2 linked regions of the Bremerella alba genome follow. The protein of the gene in region 1 interacts with the protein of each later gene in a pairwise test. Links are inferred from orthologs where the notes say so. Each region holds a gene or a part of one and is shown on either strand. Other genes may lie near its edges.

What was found. Proteins that work in one complex are often made in the same cells at the same time.
Region 2: the proteins of rsfS (region 1) and HOV93_RS03875 interact in binary tests that used the Escherichia coli proteins (3 or more experiments, as listed by UniProt). The link is inferred for Bremerella alba from one-to-one orthologs.

The regions. Positions count from the first base shown.
Region 1 is NZ_JABRWO010000001.1:475,269-482,740, forward strand. Bases 1-2,736 are described here. They hold rsfS (ribosome silencing factor), read right to left. Parts: upstream 1,708-2,736; coding sequence 1,294-1,707; downstream 1-1,293. Other genes in these bases: argS (arginine--tRNA ligase), read right to left, coding at 1-1,032; HOV93_RS01895 (PIN/TRAM domain-containing protein), read right to left, coding at 1,761-2,736. Also shown: more of HOV93_RS01895, read right to left, coding at 2,737-2,837; dgt (dGTP triphosphohydrolase), read right to left, coding at 2,986-4,083; excinuclease ABC subunit UvrA, read left to right, coding at 4,498-7,365. UniProt on the Escherichia coli protein: Functions as a ribosomal silencing factor. Interacts with ribosomal protein uL14 (rplN), blocking formation of intersubunit bridge B8.
Region 2 is NZ_JABRWO010000002.1:164,820-172,549, reverse strand. Bases 3,076-6,069 are described here. They hold HOV93_RS03875 (ATP-binding protein), read right to left. Parts: upstream 5,138-6,069; coding sequence 4,013-5,137; downstream 3,076-4,012. Other genes in these bases: HOV93_RS03870 (hypothetical protein), read right to left, coding at 5,163-6,069; HOV93_RS03880 (DUF5682 family protein), read right to left, coding at 3,076-4,016. In the rest of the region: HOV93_RS03890 (hybrid sensor histidine kinase/response regulator), read right to left, coding at 1-195; HOV93_RS03885 (VWA domain-containing protein), read right to left, coding at 446-1,654; more of HOV93_RS03880, read right to left, coding at 1,668-3,075; more of HOV93_RS03870, read right to left, coding at 6,070-6,227; HOV93_RS03865 (hypothetical protein), read right to left, coding at 6,240-7,730.

The DNA of each region.
Region 1 (7,472 bases):
TCGATCGTGATAGAAGCTTTCGCCCAGTTGATGATCGAAGGTGACGTTGAGTCGTTCGTAGACACGTTTGATTTCGTCTTCACAGAACGGTAGGAACTCTTTCCACAGGGCGATGTTCTCGGTATCCCCTTCGTGCAGCTTGACCGTTTCTTGGAGGACTGCCGTGCTGATATTGGCATGCTCTTCGGCCATCTTCTTCAGCTCAGGCGAGTCTTCCGTCTTGGCGATCTTGGCTTTGGTCGACTCGATCGCTTCGTTCAGATCTTTGATCTGCGATTGAAAGCGGCCTACTTCCTTCTTCTGCTTCTTCGCTTCGGCTTTGTCGGTGGGCACCGGGGCGTTCTTGGCCGCTTCGTAATCCGCCGTGCGCTCGGCGAGCCTCTCGATCAACTGCGGCATCTGGTTCTTCGCATCGAAGTAATCCATCAGTCCCCGCACGACCCGGTAGATGCGCGACAGCTCGGTTACCGGGGCTTTCTTATAGGCTTCCTTCTCGGCGAAATGCTTGTAGCCGTAGATGATCATCCCAAACTGAGTACCCCAGTCACCGAGATGGTTATCGCTGATTGCGTTGTGCCCCACAAACCGCAGCGTACGGCACAGCGCGTCGCCGATCACCGTGCTGCGGATGTGCCCCACATGCATCGGTTTGGCCACATTGGGGGACGAGTAGTCGACCACGTAGGTCCGCGGCGCGTCGACCTTCTCGATCCCGATCCGCGGGTCGGTCTTCGCGTTTTCCAGTTGCCGCTGGATCCACTCGTCGCGTAGCTTCAAGTTGATGAAGCCAGGCCCAGCGACTTCTGGCGCTTCGCAAAGGTCTTCCAGCTTCACACTTTCAACAACCTCGGTGGCCAAGTCACGCGGGCTCTTGCCGAGCTTCTTGGCCAGGCCCATCGCAAAGTTGGCCTGATAGTCGCCGAACTTAGGATCGCCAGCTGGGCGAATCATCTCTAGCAACGGACCAACCTCGTCGGTCAGGGGTTCGAGCACAGGCTTAAAACGGGCACGAAGAAGGGCAAGGATATTCATGGAAGTGGCTTGCAGCTTGAATGGATCAAAGTTCTCTGGGTGCCACGCTCAAGACTTCTTGCGCGTGCACGTGAATTGTCCCCTCTCCCTTCCCAAGGGTCAGGGTTGGGAAACGGGTACACGGTTCGCCCCTCACCCTAACCCTCTCCCCAGAGGGGCGAGGGGACAAGATGAGGAATCTCCGCGTAGACGTGGAGATTCACACCCGTTGGGCTTGTTAGATTATGGCGAAATCGACCGGCAGCGGCACCCTGGCTGGGGTTATTCGCCCGGGTTTCGCAAGATGCCGGTCAGGTCGATCTTCTTGGCATCGGCCCACAGTTGTTCCAGCTGGAAATACTCGCGGGTTTCTTCGTCGAACAGATGGCACACGATCGAGCCGTAATCGAGCAGAATCCAGCGGCTTTCGTCGTAGCCTTCGCGGCCCATACGGCGATCGCCGAGTTCTTTCTCAAGCTTGTCGTCGATCTCTTCGCTCATCGCGTGCAGCTGCCGGCGGCTGCCACCGGTGCCGATGATGAAGTAATCGAAGATCGGCGTCAGGTGCCGCATGTCGAGGATGCAGATATCGCGGCCATTGTTGTCTTCGATCACCTGGGCGGCTGCCGTGGCGAGCTGAAGGCTACGATTATCGTCATTGTTGCCGGAAGTTTCAGGCTTGTCAGATTCAGTCACGCGAATGCCGGGGAACTTGAGTTGGTATGGTGTTGGAACGCCGGACTGGCTTTTTAGGCCGAAGTGTTGGCGTGGGTCTTCTGACCGCCGCCGGACGAGCCCCCTTCGTTCGCCTCGTAGCGACCGAAGATCATGCGTCCGGCACTGGTTTGCAGCACACTAGTCACCAGAATACGGACCTGGGTGTTGATGTGCTCGCGGCCACCTTCGACCACAATCATGGTGCCGTCGTCCAGGTAACCGACGCCTTGGGTATCTTCTTCACCCTTTTTGACAATCCTGACCGACAGATGTTCGCCGGGCAGGAAGACCGGTTTCAGGGCGTTGGCAATCTCGTTCAGGTTGATTACTTCCACGTTATGCAGCTTGGCAACCTTATTCAAGTTGTAATCGCCGGTGACGATCTTGCCTTCAAGCAGCTTCGCCAGCAGGACCAACTTCATATCGACCGGCTGGCCTTCCATGTCCGGCGTCTCTCGGTCGTGGATCTTCAGGTCGGCCTGATCATTGTTTCGCAGTCGGTTGAGAATATCCAACCCACGCCGGCCGCGGCTACGTTTGAGCTTGTCGCTGCTGTCGGCGATACCTTGCAGCTCGGCCAGCACAAATCTCGGCATGATCAACACATTGTCGAAAAAGCCTGTCTCGACGACGTCGGCAATTCGACCGTCGATCACAATACTGGTATCCAGCACGTACGGCTTAGGGCCCTTCAGTTCCTTGGCAAACTCAACATAAGGAATGATAAAGCGGAAATCATCCTTCGTTTGCAGAACTAAGCTGATACAGCTGTAACACAGCACCATCCCGATCACTAGTTGCAGCGCACGGTGCGCAGTGACTGCCCCGGGGTTATCTGCCGGAAACCAAACCTGAGTGATCAGCCCCAGGATGTACGTCAGAGAGAGCCCTACCAACAGGCCAAAATAGACCCCGGAGATGGTGTCGTATCGCTTGTTCTTGATGAAGAGATCAATGCCGATGACCGCTAGGGCGAGGATCATGATCCCGACAAACGCAGGCCAAGGTTGGTCCTGAAGTGCGCTGCGGAACGCATCAACCTGAATGACGGTGATGCCGACACCGGCAGCCACCAGAATAAAAATAACTCGTAATATTATTAGCGCCATGGAGAGCCTGCAGGAGACGACCATTAACGAAAGGTTCTCGACGGCAACCCTCGCCCAGGCAGGTCGTGCTCCCCTTAAAAGACAAACCTATTCTCAATTCCAAGAACGTTATTCTACCCCGCGATTGCAGGGAAAGCATCCCCAGAGACTAGCGAAAATGGGCATCGAATTCTCGTTGACAATAAGAATCGGTCATAGTGGCTATGTAATACCCTACCGTTCGCGGCAAGCCCCAAACCTCGAACCAGTCGGCACATTTTCCGCGGACTAGCTCCGGACGCCGCAAATATCCCTCGTACATCTGCCGCAGTTGGTCCTGACCACGTTGGCGAAACTCGACAATCTCTGGGTGGCGATAGACCCGATCGAAAAGGAACCGCTCGAGCTGCGTTTTTCGCGCTCTCAGGCTGTCGCTCACCGTCACGATCGGTTCGCACATCTCCGCCTCCTCCGGCGTTGCCGGGTTCCACTTGGCTATCCGCTCCATCGCCGTCTGCATGACATCGGTGACCTGAATGTCGATCAGCTGGTGAATAACCATCTTCCGCAGCCGACGACCTTCCAGCTGGCCATACCGTTGATACGCTTTCTCGGCACTTTGGGCAAACAGCGGGACCTGCATCAACTCGTCGAATTTCACTAGGCCCAGTTTCAAGGCATCGTCGGCATCGTGCGTGTCATACGTGATGCTGTCGCAAGCCTCGACCGTTTGCGCTTCCAGCAGTGGCCGCAGGAAGGTCATTTGCCGTTTGTCGACCCGCGTGATCTGACCTTCCAGCACCTCGTGAGTAAGATTCAACCCATCGTAGTAAGGACTGCGCGTTTCAAGATGCCTTACCAACACCAATCCAAACGCATTGTGCGAAAACCCGCCGCAATCGGCCATGCATTCCTGCAAGACCTCCTCGCCTGTGTGCCCCAGCGGTGGATGCCCTAAATCGTGCAGATAACCTAAAGCCTCGATCAGTTCTTCATTCAGCCCTAAGCTTCGGCCAATCGTGCGAGCCACCGTGACGACTTCAATCGTGTGCGTCAGGCGCGTGCGGTGGTAGTCGCTGATGTTCATGAAGACTTGGGTTTTGTCGGCCATCCGGCGGAACGCGCTGCTGTGGATGATCCGGTCGCGATCGCGCTGAAATGGCGAGCGATATTGCTGATCCGCTTCGTCATGTTCGCGTCCACTCGACTGTTTACTACGCAGCGCATAGGGAGCAAAAAGCCGTTCCTCACGCTGATCATAATTCATGAATTGATGCATTCGCTTCGCTGATAGTTTTCAGTTTGAAGTGTTCAGTTCTCAGGAGGAAAATCGTTGAGAGTGATCGTGATTGTTTCCTGTATCCCGTTTTAACAACAGGGCCCTATGCCGTAGGTTGGTCCACGAAAACCCAGGTTCGCCCCTCACCCGCCCCCTCTTCCCAAAGGGTCTAGCGCACAGGAGTTAGGCCAATACACCGATTTGCGTTGACTCCCTCTTGCTGAAAACCGAACCCCGAAAACTGAACTCTCTCAACTTCCCTCTAGTTGCCACCCTGGGAGGGCCCTGTTAGCTTGAACTGAATTGCCACTCATCATTTATACCTTTAAGGTCGGGATTGCCCCATGACAGGGGCCAGGCACCATGTCCCGCCTTTTACGCCCAGCATGATTGTCTGCCATCGTGGATTTTCATCGAGACAAGCTCTCTACCATCGACCCGACGCAAGATACGTCCTCTATCAGCGTCCGCGGGGCCCGCGTTCATAATCTGAAGAACGTCGATATCGACCTTCCGCGAGACCAACTGATCGTCATCACTGGCCCCAGCGGCAGCGGAAAAAGCTCGCTGGCGCTCGACACGTTGTACGCCGAGGGTCAGCGGCAGTATGTCGAAAGTCTCTCGGTCTATGCCCGGCAGTTCCTCGATCAGATGGAACGCCCCGATGTCGACTTGATCGTCGGCCTGCAGCCCACCATCTGCATCGACCAGCGTACCGGCAGTCAAAACCCGCGCAGCACCGTCGCGACCATCACCGAGATCTACGACTATCTTCGCCTGCTCATGGCTCGGCTCGGGCAGCCGCATTGCTGGAAGTGCGATCGACCGATCACGCAGCAAACGGCCGAACAAATTCAAGATCGCTTGCTGGCCCTGCCGGAAGAAACCAAGCTGATGATCATGGCCCCGATGGTTCAGGGGCGCAAGGGGGTTCATAAAGAGGTCTTCGATCGTATTCGTCGCGAAGGCCTGCTGCGGGTACGCGTCGACGACGAGGTCTACCAAATCGACGAAGTTCCGGAACTCAATCCGAAAAAGAACCACACCGTCGAAGCCGTCGTCGATCGCATCATCATCCGCGAAGGGCTGCGCGCTCGGATGAGCGACTCGGTAACCATGGCCTTGAAACTGGGCGATGGCCGGCTTCTGTCCTGCCACTTAGACACCACCCTTGTCGACAGCAAGCACCCCAAAGGCACCTGGGTCGATCACATCTTCAATACCGAGCTGGCCTGCACCGAGTGCAACCTGAGCTTCATCGACATCGAACCCCGTACGTTCAGCTTCAACAGTCCTTACGGCACGTGCCCTAAGTGCGAAGGCCTGGGCATCTGCGAAGAGTTCGACCCTGACCTGGTCGTCCCTGATCACGAGCTTTCGATCGACGACGGGGCGATCGCCCCCTGGCGTGGGCTGACGGCGGCCGCTTTAACCAAGGTCGCCAAAGGGCTCGACACGTGGCTCGGCAAACACAAGCTCGACCGCACCTCAAAGCTCAGTGACTGGACCGAAGACCAACGCACCAAACTCCTTTCCGGCGAAGGCAACCCTTGGCTAGGTGTGCTGATCGCTCTGGAAAAAGAGTACGTCACCACGACCCGTAAGAAGCGGCTCGACCAACTCGGCAAGTTCCGCGGCAAGCTCCCCTGCCCTGCTTGTCATGGCGCACGGCTGCGGCCCGAAGCGCTTGCCGTGCGCGTGGCCGATTACAACATTCACCAGATTGTGCGTCTGAGCATCAACGATTCCCGCACGTTTTTTGACGACCTCGAGTTCGACGAACACGAGATCCAAATCGCCACCCCCATCGTCCGCGAGATCGCCAAGCGGCTGGCCTTTTTAGAGAAGGTCGGGGCCGATTACCTCACCCTCGACCGCGCCGCCGATACGCTTAGCGGGGGCGAACTGCAACGTGTTCGCCTAGCCACCGGTATCGGTAGCGGGTTGGTCGGCATCTGCTACATCTTGGACGAACCTTCGATCGGGCTCCACTCGCGCGACAATCACCGCTTGATCGAAGCATTGGTCGAACTGCGCGACCATGGCAACACGGTCATCGTGGTCGAACACGACGAAGCGATCATGCGCGTCGCCGATCGCCTGGTCGATGTCGGCCCCGGCGCCGGCAGCCGCGGTGGGCAGATCATCGCTGAAGGTACGCCGGAAGTTGTCTCCCATGTCGAAGCATCGATCACCGGCCAATACCTCAGCGGCCGCACGAAGATCGATGTCCCGGCCATCCGCCGCAAGGTGGCTAAGTCACGCATGATTTCGATCGAAGGCGCGACGACCAACAACTTGAAGGACGTTGCCGTTCAAGTTCCCTTGGGCGCGTTCGTCTGCGTCACCGGGGTCAGCGGCAGCGGCAAGAGTTCGCTTGTCAACGAAACGATCACTCCCGCTCTGCTTCGCCGATTGGGGCAACCGTCGCAGCGACCTGGGGCGTTCAGCAGTTTGCGTGGCATCAGCCAGATCGACAAGGTCATCCCAATCGATCAGTCCCCTATTGGCCGCACACCACGCAGCAACCCGGCGACCTACACCGGCGTGTTCGATGAAATCCGCAAGGTGTTCGCCGACACGCGGCAAGCCAAGCAGTACGGCTACAAAGCGTCACGATTCAGCTTCAACGTCAAGGGTGGCCGCTGCGAGGAATGCCAAGGCCAAGGCCTCAGGAAGATCGAAATGAACTTCCTGCCAGATCTGTTCGTCGAGTGCCCTCAGTGCCACGGCAAACGCTTCAACCGCCAGACGCTGCGGGTCAAATACAAAGAGCTTTCGATCGCCGACGTATTGAACCTGCCGATCGAAGAAGCCGCTGAATTTTTCGACGCCGTCCCAGCGATCCAACGCGTGCTGGCGAGCCTGTGCGATGTGGGACTCGGCTATCTCTCGCTCGGTCAACCTAGCACGACCCTTTCCGGCGGCGAAGCCCAACGCATCAAACTGGCCACCGAGCTTGCCCGAACCGAAACCGGCAGCACCTTGTATGTGCTCGACGAACCCACCACAGGGCTCCACTTCGAGGACATCCGCCGCCTGCTATCGGTCCTCAGTCGCCTGGTCGACAAGGGGAACACCGTCCTGGTGATCGAACATAACCTGGACGTGATCAAGTGCGCCGACTGGCTCATCGACCTCGGCCCCGAAGGTGGCGACGGCGGCGGCCACATCATCGCCACCGGTACGCCCGAACAAGTCGCTGAAGTAGAAGCAAGCTATACCGGGCAGTACCTAAAACCACTGCTCAACGGTTACAACGGGCAGTAAGCTTCCTGCTAATCTTATTCTTACCTGTCTTTTGAGTGTGGCATCGACCTCAGTATCATGGCACACTCCGTGAACAAATTCTCATCCGGGTATACTGCGCCGAGCAG
Region 2 (7,730 bases), on another replicon or contig:
CCCGTGGCTATCTGGTAAATCGAGGTCGAGCAAAATGACATCAACCGGACCATCGGATAGCTTGGCGAGGCCCGTGTCGAGACGATCGGCGTGGACAAGCGAGAAGCTTTCTTCGGCTTCGCGCAGGTAACGCTCGACCAGACCGGCTTCTTTGGGCGAGTCTTCGATCAAGAGAATGCGGATTGTTTCAGGCATTGGGCAGCGCATCCTTCCACAAGGGGTGCCAACCATCCTGGCGGCAATCGACTGATGTGGTGATTGAGTGACAAGGGAGGCAAACTAGTCATGGGGCAGTTTCGCCTATTTCCTATTCTAAGAGAGCGAAATCTGGCGAAAAGGCTTTTGTCCTAATCTTTTTGACTGACAAGCGATTCGTCTGGCGAATATTCACACGGGATTCTGGGATAGGTTCCGTTGTTAGGTCAGTCCTGGCAGGTTGTATCGACTAGCTTCTACTTTCGGTCGCCGTCTCGGCAAACTTCTTCAGGTCGTTCCCTCGCAAGACGGCCTCGAGCATGTCCGGCAGGCGATTGGGCGTGCAAGCAAAGCATGGCATACCCAGTTTTGCCAGCTTGTTGGCCAGGTTCTCGTTGTATGAGGGCTTTCCTTGATCAGAAATAGCCAACAGCACAATTGCTTTGAGGCCACCTTCCAGAAGGCCCTCCATCTTTCGGACGAAGCGGTTTTCGTTGGGGCTCGTGTCGTAGAGGTCGCCGAGAACGATGTACAGCGTTTTATCAGGCGTATGCATGAAACGCTCGCAGTAGCTGGTGGCCATCCAATAGTCTTCGGCCCCGCTTAGCTGAACACCGAAGAGTAGGTCGACCGGGTCGTGGCAATGCTCGGTCAGGTCGACGACCTCTTCATGATTGAACGCCACGACATGGGTTTCCACAGCCGGCATGCTCGCTAGAATGGCTCCCATGATTCCGCCGAAAATAAGCGACGAATGCATCGACCCGGATTGGTCCATGGCGATGATGATGTTCCAATCGTTTTGACGTTGCTGTCGGCTAAAAAAAGAGATTTGCTCAGGGATGATCGTTTTAAGCGTGGGATTATAGTTCTTGATGTTCTGCCGAATGGTCCGCGTCCAATCGAGATTCGGTAAACTGCGAAACGGAGAATGTCGGTTGCGATTGAGCGCTCCGCGAACCGCCTGGACGAAGCTTTGCTCCAGACGGCGGCGAATGTCTTCCACGACCGTCCGTACCAAGTCCCGAGCGGCATCTTTCGCTTTCTCGGGAACCAGGTTCTTGAGTTCGAGCACGGTACTGGCCAGGTCTAACGAGGGCTCGACCTTAGAGAGAATCTCAGGCTCGAATAGCAACTCCTTCATTCCCCGCCGCTCAATCGCATCGTGTTGGATCAGGGTCACGACATCAGTAGGGAAGAAGTTGCGAATCTGATCGAGCCACTTGGCAACCTTGGGGGTGACGCGACCTTTGGCGGGGCCATGCCCCACCTTCTTATCGCCGGAAGCCCATTCCTCTTGAGAAAGCTCGTCGTCACCGCCGCCATAGATTTCGGCGAGCGCTGCGTCCATTTCCAATTGTTCGGAAGATAGGCTGCAGCCTGGCCCCATACTGCCTAGTGAGTCCTGCGTTGCGGCCCCGAGGATCAGACGCCAGCGTGCGAGTTGTTCAGCATCCATTTGTGGCGGTCTCTTAAAAGTCGTCGAAATCGAATTCGTTCAAGTCAGAGAGCTTTTCTTCTTCCGCCTCGCTCAGAGGTGCTTCCAGCAAATCGGCGGCCTCGTCTTGGTTGAGTCCCCAGTGTTCTGCCAGGTTCTCGCAAATCTGACGTCGTTCGCGCGGGAGAAATTGTGCAAACGCCCGACGCAAGAAGACCAACGCCCGTTTAAATTGATCTTCCTCAAGCGAGGACACATACTCGGCCAGTTGCTCCCACAGGGTTTGTCTGGCCAGCAATGCGTAGCGATTACGTTGGGCCAACCCCTCGAACCAGCCAGCTCCTAAATCAGCAGGAACGCCCGGGGACAATCGCCGCGAGACTTCACGCGAGAGGGCCTCGTTCGGAATCAGTCCACGCTCCAACAGCAGGGCACAAGCGTAGCCAGACAACAGCGCGTTGCGATCGTCGGAGTCGGCAAGTTGCTGCAGACGGTCCGTCCAAAGACATTCTTCGACTCGCTCAGCGAACTCTAAACCAACACGATTGGTCAGGTCGATTGCTTCTAGCAGTGACACGGCCGCGCTATCGTCGCAGTTGGCGGCCGAATAAAGAGCCAGCGAGGCCTCGACAAATAGTTCTTCGATCAAAGGAATCAGCGGTCCCGGATCGAAGCGGCGGACGTTTCCGTAGCGAACGACCTGAGCCAGCTCAAATGCCGCCCTGGCAATCGCAACGAAGTCGGAAGTGCCTGACGACAGCTCTTGTAGTCGTTGCCGAGCTTGGTCCATGGCCTCCATCATGCCGCACTGACAAGCATCGTTGACCAGCTTGGCGGCATCAGCGATCGTGCGGCTCTTTTCCAAGAGTGTGTTGAAACGGAACGCGGTCGCGAGAAGGATCGTTTCCCCCTCGAGTACAGCCTCGACCAAGGCGATTTCGCTTTCCGGCGTCCACTGTACAATCCATCGCTCGGCCCAAGTGGTCGATTCCTGACGAGCTTGCCCCCACTTAGCAAATGGAACGCCGAGCATACGCAGGCGATGGAAAAGCGAAGACCGGTTCAGATCGAGGAAGGCCGCTTCTTCGCTGGCTACCTGGCGATTTTCACGTAAATCGAGGTCGAGAGTTTGCTCAACCGCAGTTTTGTATTTCGATAGCTTGAGCCGCTTCAACTCTCGTTCGAAGTCGGCCTGAATCGAAGTTTGGCTGACCCCCTCTGGCAGTTCACCAATCTCGGTCCCGACATCAACCCGCATCAACGCATCTTTTACCGTCGACCGTTCACCACGACCGAGCAGGGTAATCGCTGCGTCCCGCAGATCGCTGAGGGTCGGAGCCTGACCTCCATTTAAAGCCGAAAGCGTTTCGGCCAGACGAACGCCTTCGATGACTTCGGCGGTCGAGCGATGGGTGCCAGCTTTTCTCAAATTGGTGGCGACCTGAGCAAGATAGCGATGCGATAGCCCACGAATGTTTCCTTCGTTGAGCGATCGCCAGAGAAGTTCGAAGTAGGCCGGGGCACGATTGCCGGCACCATAACCTGACTGTGAGGACAGCTTGAAGTAGGAGTACGGCATTAAGGTAAGTTTGCTCGATCGCCGACGCAGAGAAGTAAGCTCTTGGTCGGTCATCGCCGGAAGGTCACCTCGCAGCACCGGTGCATGAAACGCCCCGACGACCGCCACGATCTTTTCAGGTGGCGTGCCGGCATCGATCGTCTGCTGAATACGACGACGCATGTATGCTTCGCGCACGAGATTCTCGGCACGCCAGTGAGGTCGATCTTCTTCTAGGTCACGCATGGCAGCGCCGAACTCGAACGAGCAACCACGGTAGCTTCCCTGGGCCTGGTTATGCTCGAAATGGCGTTCCCAATAGGTCTCGAAATCGGTTTCCCCAGCTTGACTGGCAACACGCTCGTACAGTGAGAGCTTGGTTTGTTCCAGCGGAGTGGCGACTTCGTCTGGATCAGAAAACTCGTTGTCGTCGGTTGGGCTGTCGTTCGTTTCTAATGCTTCGCGACGCTCTTTCTCGCGGCGTTCGTATTCAGCGTCGATCAATCCTAGAAAACACTCTGACGGAAGGTCAAAGAACTGAGCATCAACTTGGTTTTCGGCAGCCCACAGAATGGCCTGAAACTCAGGACTATATCGGGCAAAGGGAGTAACAATCGTCCGCACCGGCAGCGTATCGGTGTAAGCCAGAATAGCAATCGGCGGACGCGTTGTCTGGCGGGTCATATCGGGAACGAGCGGTGTGGCGTCGTCGATCCCTTCGACGAGAATCACCTCAGGGCGTATCTCGTCGAGATAATCGCGCAGCTGCCAGGCCCCCATCGGAGAGAGGTGACGTACGCCGAAGATGGGAATCTGCCAACTCACGCGTTGTGCTCCGAGCAGGCGTTGTAAAGCGACCGCCAAGCAGAGCCGCGTTTCTTAAGGACATTCTTCAGGTACTCTTGCCACGCAATGCGATCTTTTTCTTCGTCTTTCACAACCGCGCCTTGCAGGCCTGCAGCGATGTCTTGGGCCGACACCGTGCCGCTACCAAAGCTGGCAGAAAGAGCCATGCTGTTGGCCAGTACCGAAATGGCCTCTGCGGTGGAAAGAACGCCGGAGGGGGACTTCAATTTGTTTTTACCATCCAAGGTCTGCCCGCTGCGGAGTTCACGGAATATGGTCACCACCTGTTCGATGGCATCGGTGGCAGGCAGTTCCGACTTCAGTGCCAGATTTGTGGCAAGTTCCTGGACGCGTTTGCCCACGATCTCAATTTCGGTTTCGATGGAACTTGGGGTGGGAAGCACGATGATGTTGAAGCGGCGTTTAAGGGCGGCCGACATGTCGTTCACGCCACGATCACGCGTGTTGGCTGTGGCAATGATGGAAAAACCCTTTTGAGCAGGGACTTCGATGGCCAGTTCGGGAACGGAAAGCCGTTTTTCGGAAAGCAGAGAAATCATCGCGTCTTGGACCTCGGAGGCGCAGCGAGTAATCTCTTCAAACCGGGCGAGGCTGCCACTTTCCATCGCGCGGAATATGGGGCTCTTGATTAATGCATCGCTGCTAGGACCATGGGCGATGAGCATCGCGTAGTTCCAGGTATAGCGGACCTGTTCTTCGGTGGTGCCAGCTGTACCTTGGACGACTTTGGTCGAGTCGCCGTTGATCGCGGCGGTCAGGTGTTCCGAAAGCCAGCTTTTGGCGGTGCCTGGTTCGCCGATCAGTAGCAGGGCGCGGTCCGTGACTAGCGTCGCTATGGCGATCTCGACTAAGCGATTATGCCCAATATATTTTGGAGTGATGGCGAGCTTACCAGCCTTGCCACCGCAAATGTAGGTGTGCACGGCCCTGGCCGACATCTTCCAGCCGGGCGGTTTGTCGTGTTTGTCTTCCTTGATCAGCGCCTCGATCTCTTCGGCAAACATTTGTTCGGCCGTCGCACGAAGATCGCCGTTTGTCTCGGGCTTTTTCGAGGCGGAGGAAGTCGACTTCTTCGCCATGGGAGAGTCCTTGCTGAGGGGGTTGTTAAGTGTCGTTTTTCAATTGAGTAAGGAACTGGTCTCTCATTTGGGCCAGTTCGCTCGGCAATTCAATGGCTTCCAAACGAGGAACTGATGAATCCGGTAGTCGAGGGATCATCTCCAGGCAAATCGCCACTTCCCAGGCATCTTTCTTTTTGAGGAAGTGCTCGATCGCTTGTTCATACCGATCTAGCAGTTGGGGATGATCGCTAGTTATGAGTAGCCCCACGAATTTGATTGCCCGGATTTTCGACTTCTTGCCATCTTCAATCACTTGGAGCAGTCGTTGTTCGGCCCAGTCTTGAGTGGGCTGGTGACCGGGCCGTGCCAGGGAGCGAATCAGGTCGATGTTTCCGACTTCGATCGCAATGCCTAACCAGCGACCATCGAGACGATCTTCCGGTGAAACATGGTCGATGTGGTTGGGATCGTCTGCATCAACAGAGCCAAGGGCATATCCGTGAGCATAGAGAACACCCGATTGATATAAATCTAACAACTCCATCACGCTTTCGGCTTTTGCCTTGGCATGCTTGCGTTTGGGTGTCTCAGGGGCCGGCGCGACCCAATTGTGGAAGGTATCGAATACCTTCTCTTTCTCACAGAAGCGTAATCCGAGCGTGATAGCCCAAAAAAAGTCGTCGAGATTAAATTCCTCTAACTTATCGAACAGGGCATCGGCGGCCACATCCGTACTGGAGGCCAGGGACTGCATCACCGTAGCATTGATGTCGTGCTTGGGGGCTTTTCCTTGAGCCTTGGCGATCTTGGTTCGGTTATCGAATAGTTCCAGAAGTATGGACTGAGTACTCGCATCCTTCTTGCCGCGAAGTGCATTGACAAGACAAGTCATTCGCTTCGAAACACGGTTCTGTATAGTAGCACTCTTTTTGGTCGCGTCGTAGAGATCACCAAGCTGATCGCGAATCAGTCCTTGTAGTTTCGCATTGACGAGAGGATCCTCGCTTACCCTAGCGGCAGCCAAGGCAACGTCATCCTGCGACTCAATTGCTTCGCATAACTGTGACGAGCTATAAGCTGGGACGGCGACGGATTTCTTTTTGGCCATGGAAACTCCTGACTAAGAACGGCGGTTTTTCAGTTCGGCCACAGCCAGAACGTAGCGGTCGGCTTCTGTATCGGGAAGCTCACCTAGTAGCAATTCAAGTTTTGGAACGGCGTTTTTGTCGAGTGCTGGGATCAAACGAGCGATGCCATACGAGTAGTATCCCATGCTGCGTTTGCTGGTACTTCGGATCGCTTCGATGATCAGATCGACCGTGTCGGGATGCTTCGAGCGAATGATGGCTAGAAGGACGTCCATCAGGTGGTAGTCTACCCGTTTCATTTTCAATCGTTTCTTAAGCTCTGCTTCGATGGCCTTGTGGGCCATGCCGTGGTCGGGGCGAGCGAGCGCGAAGATAAGTTCCATGTTGTTGTGCTTGACTGCCAGGTCGAGCCAACGGGGATCTACCTGATCACGCTTTTGGGCGAGTTCCTGCTCTCGTTCTTTGTCGACCGTTTCGTACCAATAGTGGTAGATCGATCCGACCCGGTTGCCAATGGCCTGGGTGATGGCTTCGGCCTTGGACTGGGCTGCTCGCTTCTTCGTTTTCGCGGTTTTAGCGTTTTCGAGATAGCCGTGGAATTCGTCATAAAACTGAGCAGGGTTACCTTGTTGTATCGCCGCTTGGGTCGCGATTGCCAGTTCGTAGTCATCGTAGGTCTCGTGCTCGGAGATAAGCAAGTCGCGAGTCTTGTCGCTACACTCGGACATGCGAGTCATAACACTGTGCGCGCAGGTCTTGCTGCCAAGTTTTCCCTCGGCCTTCGTAATGGCAGCCCTGTGAGGAAACAGTTCCAGAAGAAGCTTCTCCGTTCCTTTATCGGTGCGGTGTTCAAGGGCCGCCAGGAGAGTCACTAGGCGTGTGTGAGCAGCCTCGTGGGCGTTCTTGTCGGTTTCCTTGGTGTCTAGCAGTGTCTGCCAGGCCAAGCGAGTTTCGGCAAGAAGCACTTTCACGGCATCGGGGTGACGGGTCTTGAGTCCCTCTCGAATCGATCGGAGGTGGCCTTTCTCCTTCATTCTCTGGACGAGATACTTTGCGGCGGCAGCGTTATTAATGACCGCCAAAGCGGAAAAGGCGGCATCACGCACCTTGGTGCCTTTGGCCTTCGACTGCTCAATCAGAAATGAGACGTTCTTGGGGTCACGGAGCTTCGAGATCGCGACAATTTTCACCTCGCTCGAACCATCCTCGAGCACCTCATGGATGATCGATTCTGCACCTGTGGGATCCACGCGATGGAGCAGCGAAAGCCGTCGGGCATCGCCTGCGCCCCCTTTGCGATCGAACTTTTCGAGAACGATGGGGACGATCGACTTACCGTACTGGGGCAGAATCGACTTTTCGACCAGGTCGCCTACTTCGTAGTATGAACCATCTAACGCATCGATGGCTGGTCCTAATAGTCGAGGGTCGGGAAAGGGATCTTGGGAGAGCGATTCCTGGATCAACTCAAGACGCCCAGAGCCGGTTGTGGTCAGGGCATTAGCGACCGATTTCAGCAAACT